Regions from separate parts of the Microbacterium sp. MPR-TSA4 genome, predicted to be linked through region 2. Evidence: riboswitches for the same ligand, from Rfam matches in the RefSeq annotation. Region 2 holds a riboswitch; the other holds the start of a gene.
The links. A riboswitch is a leader RNA that binds a small molecule or an ion and turns the genes downstream of it on or off. The one in region 2 is predicted to bind thiamine pyrophosphate.

Region 1: another riboswitch for thiamine pyrophosphate. It lies ahead of thiM (hydroxyethylthiazole kinase); the one in region 2 lies ahead of AC1Q49_RS12035 (ECF transporter S component).

The regions. Positions count from the first base shown of each region.
Region 1 covers NZ_JBXAFF010000070.1:3,641-8,049, reverse strand. Annotated here, with positions in the region: partial or broken gene AC1Q49_RS15575 (DNA polymerase III subunit gamma and tau) at 1-1,268, opposite strand, end outside; gene AC1Q49_RS15570 (NAD(P)-binding domain-containing protein) at 1,355-2,458, shown strand; TPP riboswitch at 2,508-2,602, shown strand; gene thiM (hydroxyethylthiazole kinase) at 2,595-3,398, shown strand; gene thiE (thiamine phosphate synthase) at 3,395-4,078, shown strand; gene thiD (bifunctional hydroxymethylpyrimidine kinase/phosphomethylpyrimidine kinase) at 4,075-4,409, shown strand, end outside.
Region 2 covers NZ_JBXAFF010000031.1:10,030-14,438, reverse strand. Annotated here, with positions in the region: gene AC1Q49_RS12040 (ABC transporter ATP-binding protein) at 1-875, opposite strand, end outside; gene AC1Q49_RS12035 (ECF transporter S component) at 956-1,621, opposite strand; TPP riboswitch at 1,615-1,724, opposite strand; gene AC1Q49_RS12030 (D-alanyl-D-alanine carboxypeptidase) at 1,758-3,164, shown strand; gene AC1Q49_RS12025 (SLC13 family permease) at 3,189-4,409, opposite strand, start outside.

The DNA of each region.
Region 1 (4,409 bases), on a different contig from region 2:
GACGCGACCGGTGCGGCCGGCGCGGCGGCAGACGGCGGGGTCGGCGCGGCGGCCGGTGCAGCCGGGTGGGAGGCCGGCGGCTCGGCGACGGGAGCGGCGGCGGGCACGGCCACCGGCGGCGAGTCCGGGGCCGCCGCCGGAACGGATCCGGCGGTGTGGGCGAGGACGCGGGCGACGAGCAGCTCCAGCTGCAGCCGCGGAGACGTCGCACCGCTCATGTCGTCGAGGGCCCCGACCACGAGATCGGCGATGCGGGAGAGGCGATCGGTGCCGAACGCGGACGCCTGACGGCCCATCCGCTCGAGCTCGTCGGCCGGGATGCCGCGCAGCACCGCGCCGGCACCGTCTCCCGTGGCCGCGACGATGATGAGGTCGCGCAGACGCTCGAGCAGGTCGTCGACGAATCGACGCGGGTCCTGACCCGTCTGCACGACACGGTCGACGGCCGCGAAGGCGGCGGCCGCGTCGTGGGCCGAGAACGCCGTGACGACCTCGTCGAGCAGGGCGCCGTGCGTGTAGCCGAGCAGGGCGACGGCGCGCTCGTAGCGCACGGTCGCACCGGCGGCACCGTCGACCGGATCGGATCCGGCGATGAGCTGGTCGAGCAGCGACAGCGTGTCGCGGGGCGACCCCCCGCCGGCGCGGACCACGAGCGGCAGCACGCCCGCCTCCGTCTGCACACCCTCCTGGGCGCACAGCTGTTCGACGTACTCGAGCATCGCGGCGGGCGCGACGAGGCGGAACGGGTAGTGGTGGGTGCGCGAGCGGATCGTGCCGATGACCTTCTCGGGCTCGGTCGTCGCGAAGATGAACTTGACGTGCTCCGGCGGCTCCTCGACGAGCTTGAGCAGGGCGTTGAACCCCTGCGCCGTCACCATGTGCGCCTCGTCGAGGATGAAGATCTTGAACCGGTCGCGCGCGGGGGCGAAGATCGCGCGCTCACGCAGGTCGCGGGCGTCGTCGACGCCGTTGTGCGAGGCCGCGTCGATCTCGACCACGTCGAGGGAGCCCCCGCCTCCGCGGCTGAGCTCCACGCAGCTGTCGCAGACGCCGCAGGGGGTGTCGGTCGGGCCCGCCGCGCAGTTCAGGCAGCGGGCGAGGATGCGCGCCGAGGTCGTCTTGCCGCAGCCGCGCGGGCCGCTGAACAGATACGCGTGCCCGACGCGGTCGCCGCGCAAGGCGGTCATGAGCGGCTCGGTCACCTGCGCCTGCCCGATCATCTCGCCGAACGTCTCCGGACGGTAGCGGCGGTACAGGGCGGTGGTCACCAGAACAGACTACGGCGTGCCCCCGACATGCGGCGCGGCGGGCGCCCCGGCGGGAACATCTGCGGCCGGACCGCGTTGGGATGGGCATGAGTCTCGCCCTGCCCGACCGGACGGTGGACGTCCTCGTGATCGGCGCCGGCCAGGCGGGACTGTCGGCGGCCTACCATCTGCGCCGCCGCGGGTTCGTCCCGGCACCGGGCGACGGACGCGCCCCCGTGTTCGTCGTGCTCGACGCCGATGCCGCTCCGGGCGGCGCCTGGCAGCATCGGTGGCGTTCGCTGCGGATGGCGACCGTCAACGGCATCCACGAACTGCCGGGAGCCCCCGTTCCCCCGGCCGACCCCGACGCGGCGAGCGCCGACGTGCTCCCGGCGTACTTCGCCGACTACGAGCGGCGATTCGATCTGAGGGTCCAGCGGCCCGTGGACGTCACCGCCGTGCGCCGCGTCGACGCCGATCCGCACGGCCTCCTGGAGGTCGACACCGATCGCGGAGCCTGGCACGCGCGGTTCGTGATCAACGCCACGGGCACCTGGCGACGGCCGTTCTGGCCCCACTACCCGGGTCAGGAGCAGTTCGCGGGCCGCCAGCTGCACGTGCACGACTACGTGTCGGCCGACGAGTTCCGCGGTCAGCGCGTCGTCGTCGTGGGCGCCGGCATCTCGGCCGTGCAGCTCCTGGAGGAGATCTCCCGGGTCGCCGACACCTTCTGGGTCACGCGGCGGGAGGTGCGGTGGGATGCCGCGGAGTTCGACACCGCGGCCCGCGTCGCGGCGATCGCGGGCGTGGAGGAGCGGGTGCGGCGCGGTGAGGCGCCGGGCAGTGTGATCTCGGTGACGGGCCAGCACTGGACGCCCTGGGCGCGGCGCGCGCAGGAGCGCGGCGTCCTCGTGCGCCACCCGATGTTCACCCGCATCGAGGAGCACGGGGTACGGATGCCCGACGGGTCGTTCGAGCCCGCCGACGTCATCCTGTGGGCCACCGGCTTCCGCGCCGACATCGCCCATCTCGCCCCGCTGGGGCTGCGGACCGCGCTCGGCGGTGTCCGCGTGGCGAACGGTCGCGCCGTGGACGAGCCGCGGCTGTTCCTCATCGGCTACGGGCCGTCGCAGTCGACGGTGGGCGCGAACCGCGCCGGCCGCGACGCGGTGCGCGCGATCGTGGCCGACCTCGCGGCCGCTCCGGTCTGAGCCGCCGACGGCGGGTTCGCGCCCGCGGCGACGCCCTGCTACATTCCTGGTCAACGACACGGGGTGCCCGAACCATGGGCTGAGATCACACCCGTCGAACCTGATCTCGTTCGTACGAGCGAAGGGATGTCCCCTGATGAGCGCGCGCGCCCACCTCTCCCCCGCCGACGCCGTGGATGCCGTGCGCACGGCCCATCCGCTGGTGCAGTGCATCACCAACGCGGTGGTGACGAACTTCACCGCCAACGCCCTCCTGGCCCTGGGCGCCGCCCCCGCGATGTGCGACATCCCCGGCGAAGCGGGCGTGTTCGCGGGCATCGCGGACGGCGTGCTCGTGAACCTCGGCACGCCGACGGCCGAGCAGCGCACCGCGGCGCGCGAGGCGGTCGCGGCGACCGAGCGCTGGGTGCTCGATCCCGTCGCCGTCGGCGTGCTCCCGGTGCGGACGGCCCTCGCCACCGAGCTCGTCGAGCGCCGACCCGCGATCGTGCGCGGCAATGCGTCGGAGATCCTCGCACTCGCCGGCCTCGGGGCGGGCGGACGCGGCGTGGATGCCACCGACGACCCGGAGGCCGCGGGGGACGCGGCGGTCGCGCTCGCCCGGCGGACGGGCGGGGTGGTGGCGGTGTCGGGGCCGGTCGACCTGATCACCGACGGCACCCGGGTGGTCCGGGTGCACGGCGGCGACGCGCTGCTGACCCGGGTGACGGGAGGCGGATGCGCGCTCGGTGCGACCATGGCGGCCTTCCTGGGCGTGTGCGACCCGCTGTCGGCGGCGGTCGCGGCCTCCGCCGTGCACGCCGTCGCGGCGGAACGGGCGGCGCGCGCGGCCCGCGGGCCGGGCTCGTTCGCGGTGGCGTTCCTCGACGCTCTGGCCGCCGTGGCGCCGGCCGACCTCGACACCCCCGGTCGCCTCTCGTCTGCGGAGCCCGCACGATGAGCGGGGCCACCGGTCACGACCTCTCGCTGCACCTCGTCACCGACGAGCGCATCCCGTTCCCGCTGCTGTGCGAGATCGTCGCTGCGGCCGTGGCCGGCGGGGCGAGCGTGGTGCAGCTGCGCGCCAAGACCTCCACCGCCCGCGAGCTGATCGCACAGGCGGTCGCTCTGTCGGATGTCGTCGCCGCACGGGCGGGGCTCGTCGTCGACGACCGGCTCGACGTCGTGCTCGCGGCCCGTGACGCCGGCGCCCGTGTCGACGGCATCCACCTGGGCCAGAGCGACGTGCCCCCGCAGACCGCCCGTGCCCTGCTCGGCGCCGACGCGCTGGTCGGCTGGACGGCGAACACCCCCGCCCATCTCGCCGCCGCGGCCGAGATGCCCGCCGGCACCCTCGACTACCTCGGGGTGGGGGTCATCCGACCCACCGCGACCAAGCCCGATCACCCCGAGCCGCTCGGCATCGGCGGGTTCGCGAGGATCGCCGCCGCGACCGCGCTGCCCTGCGTCGCGATCGGGGGCGTGACGCCGGCCGACGTCCCTGCCCTCCGGGCCGCGGGCGCCGCGGGCGTCGCGGTGGTCTCGGCGATCTGCGCGGCCGCCGATCCGGGCGCGGCGGCGGGGGTCTTCGCCGCCGCTCTGACCGGCCCCGCCGAGCACGCCGCCGAGGCGGCCCGGTGACCGCCGGCATCCCCCGCGTGCTCAGCATCGCCGGGACCGATCCGACCGGTGGGGCGGGCATCCAGGCCGACCTCAAGTCGATCGGCGCGCTCGGCGGGTACGGGATGGCGGTGGTCACGGTGCTCGTCGCCCAGAACACCCGCGGCGTGCGCACGCTGCACGCCCCGCCGACGGCGTTCCTCGACGAGCAGTTGCGCGCGGTCAGCGATGACGTCGAGATCGATGCGGTCAAGATCGGGATGCTGCTCTCGGGCGAGATCGCCGGCGTCGTCGAGGCCTGGCTGACGCGGGTGCGTCCGCCGGTGGTGGTCCTCGATCCGGTGATGGTGGC
Region 2 (4,409 bases):
GTCATCGCGAACGTCGACTTCCCGGCCCCGTTCGCCCCGGTGATCGCCAGGGCCCGCCCGGCCCGCAGCCGGGCGTCGATGCCGGCCGCGACGATCCGCGGCATCCGCTCGCCGAACGGGCGCCGGCCCACCGCGACGGCGTCGGCGCTCAGCAGGACCTCCCCCGTGCCCGTGCGCGGCCGGGGGTCGATCACGACGGGGACGTCCGGTACCCAGACGCCCGCCTCGGTCAGGGCCGCGCCGTGCGCGCCGAAGACGCGCTCGGCGCTCCCGTCCGCGAGCACCCCGCCGTCGGATCCGAGCACCACGACGCGGTCGATGTGCTCGGCCCACAGCGCGACGCGGTGCTCCACGACGACGAGCGTGGCGCCCGTCCGCGACGCCGCCTCGACGACCGCGTCGCGCACGGCGACGGCCCCGGCCGGGTCGAGGTTCGCCGTCGGCTCGTCCAGCAGCAGCAGTCCGGGCCGCATCGCGAGGGCGCCGGCGAGCGCGAGCCGCTGCTTCTGCCCGCCGGAGAGGGCGGCGGTCGGGTGGTCGCGCGGCACGTCGAGGCCGACGGCGCGGAGGGCCTCGTCGACCCGCCGCCAGATCTCGTCGGCGGGGACGCCGAGGTTCTCGCACGCGAAGGCGACGTCGTCGCCCACCCGGGCGAGCACGACCTGCGCATCGGGATCCTGGAGCACCAGGCCCGCCCGTCCGCGCACCGCGGCGGGCGCGTGGCCGTCGATCAGGAGCGCACCGGCATCCTCACCGTCCTCCGCATCGCCCAGCACGCCGGCCAGCCCGCGCAGCAGCGTCGACTTGCCCGAGCCGCTCGCGCCGAGGAGCAGGACGTGCTGGCCCGGCTCGATGTCGAGGTCGAGCTCCGACACGGCCCAGCGCCGACGGCCGGCGTGACGCCAGCCCCACCCTCGTGCACTGACCGCCGCGGGCGCCGCGAGCGAGGCCGGGCTCACGCCGCGTCGGGCGCGTCCGCGATGCGTGCCTCTCGACCCGCCGCGAACCGGTCCAGCGCGCCCGTGGCGGCCAGGGCACGGGCGATGAGCCACGACACCAGACCCGCGACGAGGATGCCGGAGACGACGGCGGCACCGAAGTAGATCGCTCGCGGCCCGAACTCGTAGGCGGCGATCGAGGAGAAGTTGGTGTCGAGGAGGGCCACGGCGAGGCCGGCGAGGGCGCCCGAGGTGAGCGCCGCGATCAGGCGATAGTTCGCGTACGCGAACAGCGCGAAGCCGAGCTCGGCGCCGATGCCCTGCACGACGCCCCAGACCAGCGTGAGGAAGCCCCACTGCGTGCCGACGGCCATCGACACCACCGCGGCGACGACCTCGGTGTACAGCGCGGCGCCGGGCTTGCGGATGATGAGACCACCGAGCACACCGGCGAACAGCCACCCGCCGGACAGCAGCCCCTCCAGCCCCGGTGCGAACGCGAGGATGCTGCTCAGCGGCGTCCACGCCTGGCCCCACAGCCAGAAGACGACACCGGCGGCCACACCGATGACGCTGGCGACGACGATGTCGACGACGCGCCAGCGCAGGCGGCCGGTGCGCGCGGCGGAACGGGATGCCGCAGCATCCGACGAGACGGTGGACGGGGACGCAGACGCGTGCATGTTTCTCTCCTCCCTGCGCCGGCATGATCCGGATCAGGTTCGACGGTCGAAGCGTGGATCGCTTCCTCTCAGCCCGGCTCACCGGACTCCCGTGGTTGTGCGCTCGAGTATAGCGGCGACCGGGTACGTTGGGCGGGTGACCTCGGACGACGCGCCCCCGCCGTCGCGACGCGCGCTGCGCGAGTCCACCGCACCGACCGACATCGTCATCGTGCGGGGCCGCGAGGGACGTCAGGCGCTCGGCTGGCTCGACGACACGGCCGTGACGGGGACGCTCGCCGTCGCGAACACCGCGCCCGCCCCCGACCTGCTCACGAGACGGCCGCGCCGATCGCCCCTGCGGGCGGGGGTGGTCGCGCCGATCCTCACCACCATCGCCGTCGCGGGCGCGTACGCCGCGGCGACCCTGCTCTGGCCGCTCTGGGCCGTCACGCCGACGGTGCGCGCGATCGAGCCGGACGGTCCCGCCTCGCCGGCGACCGCCGTGGCGTGGCCGACGGAGGGGGCCGGCGCCGTCGGGGTCGGGGGCATCGACGCGGTGGCCGCCTCCAGCGATGCGGCGGTCTCGATGGCGAGCATCTCGAAGCTCGTGACGGTGCTGATGATCCTGGACGAGATGCCGCTGAACGTCGGGGAGCAGGGGCGGGAGTTCGCGTTCACCTCGCGCGACCGCTCCACCTACTACGACTATCTGGCCAACGACGAGTCCGCCCTCGACGTGCCCGTCGGCGGCTCGCTCACGGAGTATCAGATGCTCCAGGGCATCCTCATCGGCTCGGCCGGCAACTACACGGATCGCCTCGCCGGCACGATCTGGCCGACCGACGAGGTCTTCTCGGCCGCCGCGCGCGCGTGGCTCGACCGCCACGGGCTGCCCGGGATCACCCTGGCCGAGCCCACCGGGATCGATCCCGCGAACGCCGCCGATCCGGCCGCGCTCATCGCGCTCGCGCGGATCGCGCTGGCCCACCCGGTCGTGGCGGAGATCGTCCGCACCCGGACGGTCGAGCTTCCCGGGGCCGGCGAGGTCACCAACACCAACGACCTGCTCGCCGACCCGGCCGTGGTCGGTCTCAAGACCGGCAGCCTGGCGGGGTTCTACAACCTGCTGGCGGCGAAGGACGTCACCGTCGGCGCGGTGACCGTGCGCGTCTACGCGACCGCGCTCGGCCAGTCGTCCGACGAGGCCCGCGACCAGGAGACGGCGCGCCTGCTGGCCGACGTGGCCGCCGAGGTCGCCGTGCCGCGCACCCTGCCGGCCGGCACCCTCGCGGGCGTCGTGTCGACCGCGTGGGGGGCGACGGCGAACATCGTGACGGATGCCGACGCGGCGGTGATCCTGTGGAACGGCGCGGCATCCACCGTGACGACGGACCTCGATCTGGGCGCGGCGCGCACCGTCGACGCGGCCGTCGGCGAGGTGCGGGTGACGGGACCGCTGGACGCGGCGACCGTCGGCGTGCACCTCACCGCCGACATCCCCGATCCGGACGCGTGGTGGCGTCTGACCCACCCGCTGCAGCTGTGGGGTCTGGCCGACTGACCCGCGGGCCTCGACGCGGCGGCGCTAGAACGGCCAGACCAGCGGCACGTACACCACGGCGACGAGGAGGTACACCGCCATCAGCGGCAGGCCGAGCTTGCCGTAGTCGCCGAACCGGTAGCCGCCCGGCTGCATCACCATCAGGTTGGCCGGAGTCGCCACGGGCGTGAGGAACGCGGCGGCGCCGGCCACCGTCAGCGCCATCATGAACGGCTGCACGCTCGCGCCGAGCGTCTGGGCGATGGCGACCGCGATCGGGAGCACGACGAGCACCGTGGCGACGTTCGAGATGAACTGACCCAGCACCATCGTCAGCACGCACAGCACCAGCAGGGCGAGCTGCGGCGAGCCCGAGCCGATGACGCCCAGCACGGCGTCGGCGACGATGTCCGCCGCCCCCGTCGTGATGAACGCCGACGACAGCGGGATCATCCCCGCGATGAGGATGACGGTCGTCCACGAGATCGCGCGGTAGGTCTGCGGCACCGTCAGCACCCGCAGCAGCACGAGGGCTCCCGCCGCGAGCAGTCCGGCGACCACCGCCGGCACGAGCCCCGTCGCGAGGAGCACGACCATCGCGCCGAGGACGCCGATCGCGCGCTTGGCGCCGCGGCCGAGCGGCACGACGCGCTGCAGATCCTGGGGCGGGGTCACCGCGATCACGTCCGGCGACTGGGCGTAGCGGGTCAGCGCGGCCCAGGGTCCCTGCACGAGCAGGGCGTCGCCGGCCTGGAGCACGAGCGCGCCGGCCACTCCCGTGCCCCGGGACGCGTTGGGGCCCTCGTCGTCGCCGCGGCGGACGGCGAGGATCACGAGGTCCTCACCGCGGGTCGTCATGCCCGCCGACACCGTACGTCCGATCAGTCGCGATCGCGGCGCGACCAGCACTTCGGCGACGCCCTCGCGTGCGCTGAACAGCAACCCGGTGTCGAGGTCGACGTCGTAGCTCGCGCGGAGCGCCTGCGCGTGCTCCCGCGGGTCCGGCGCCACCTCGCCCAGCCGCTCCGCCGTCCGCTCCGGCAACAGCCGGCCGCCGCCGAGCGCGACGACCGCGACGGTCAGCAGGACGAGCGGAATGCCGGCGAGCGCGAACTCGAAGAAGCCGAACTCCCGACCGCCGGCGGCGGCCGCCGCCTCGCTGACGACGATGTTGACGGGCGTTCCGGTGAGGGTCAGCAGCGACCCCGCGCTCGCGGCGAACGCGAGCGGGATCAGCAGCTTGGAGGGGACGATGCCGGCGCGCAC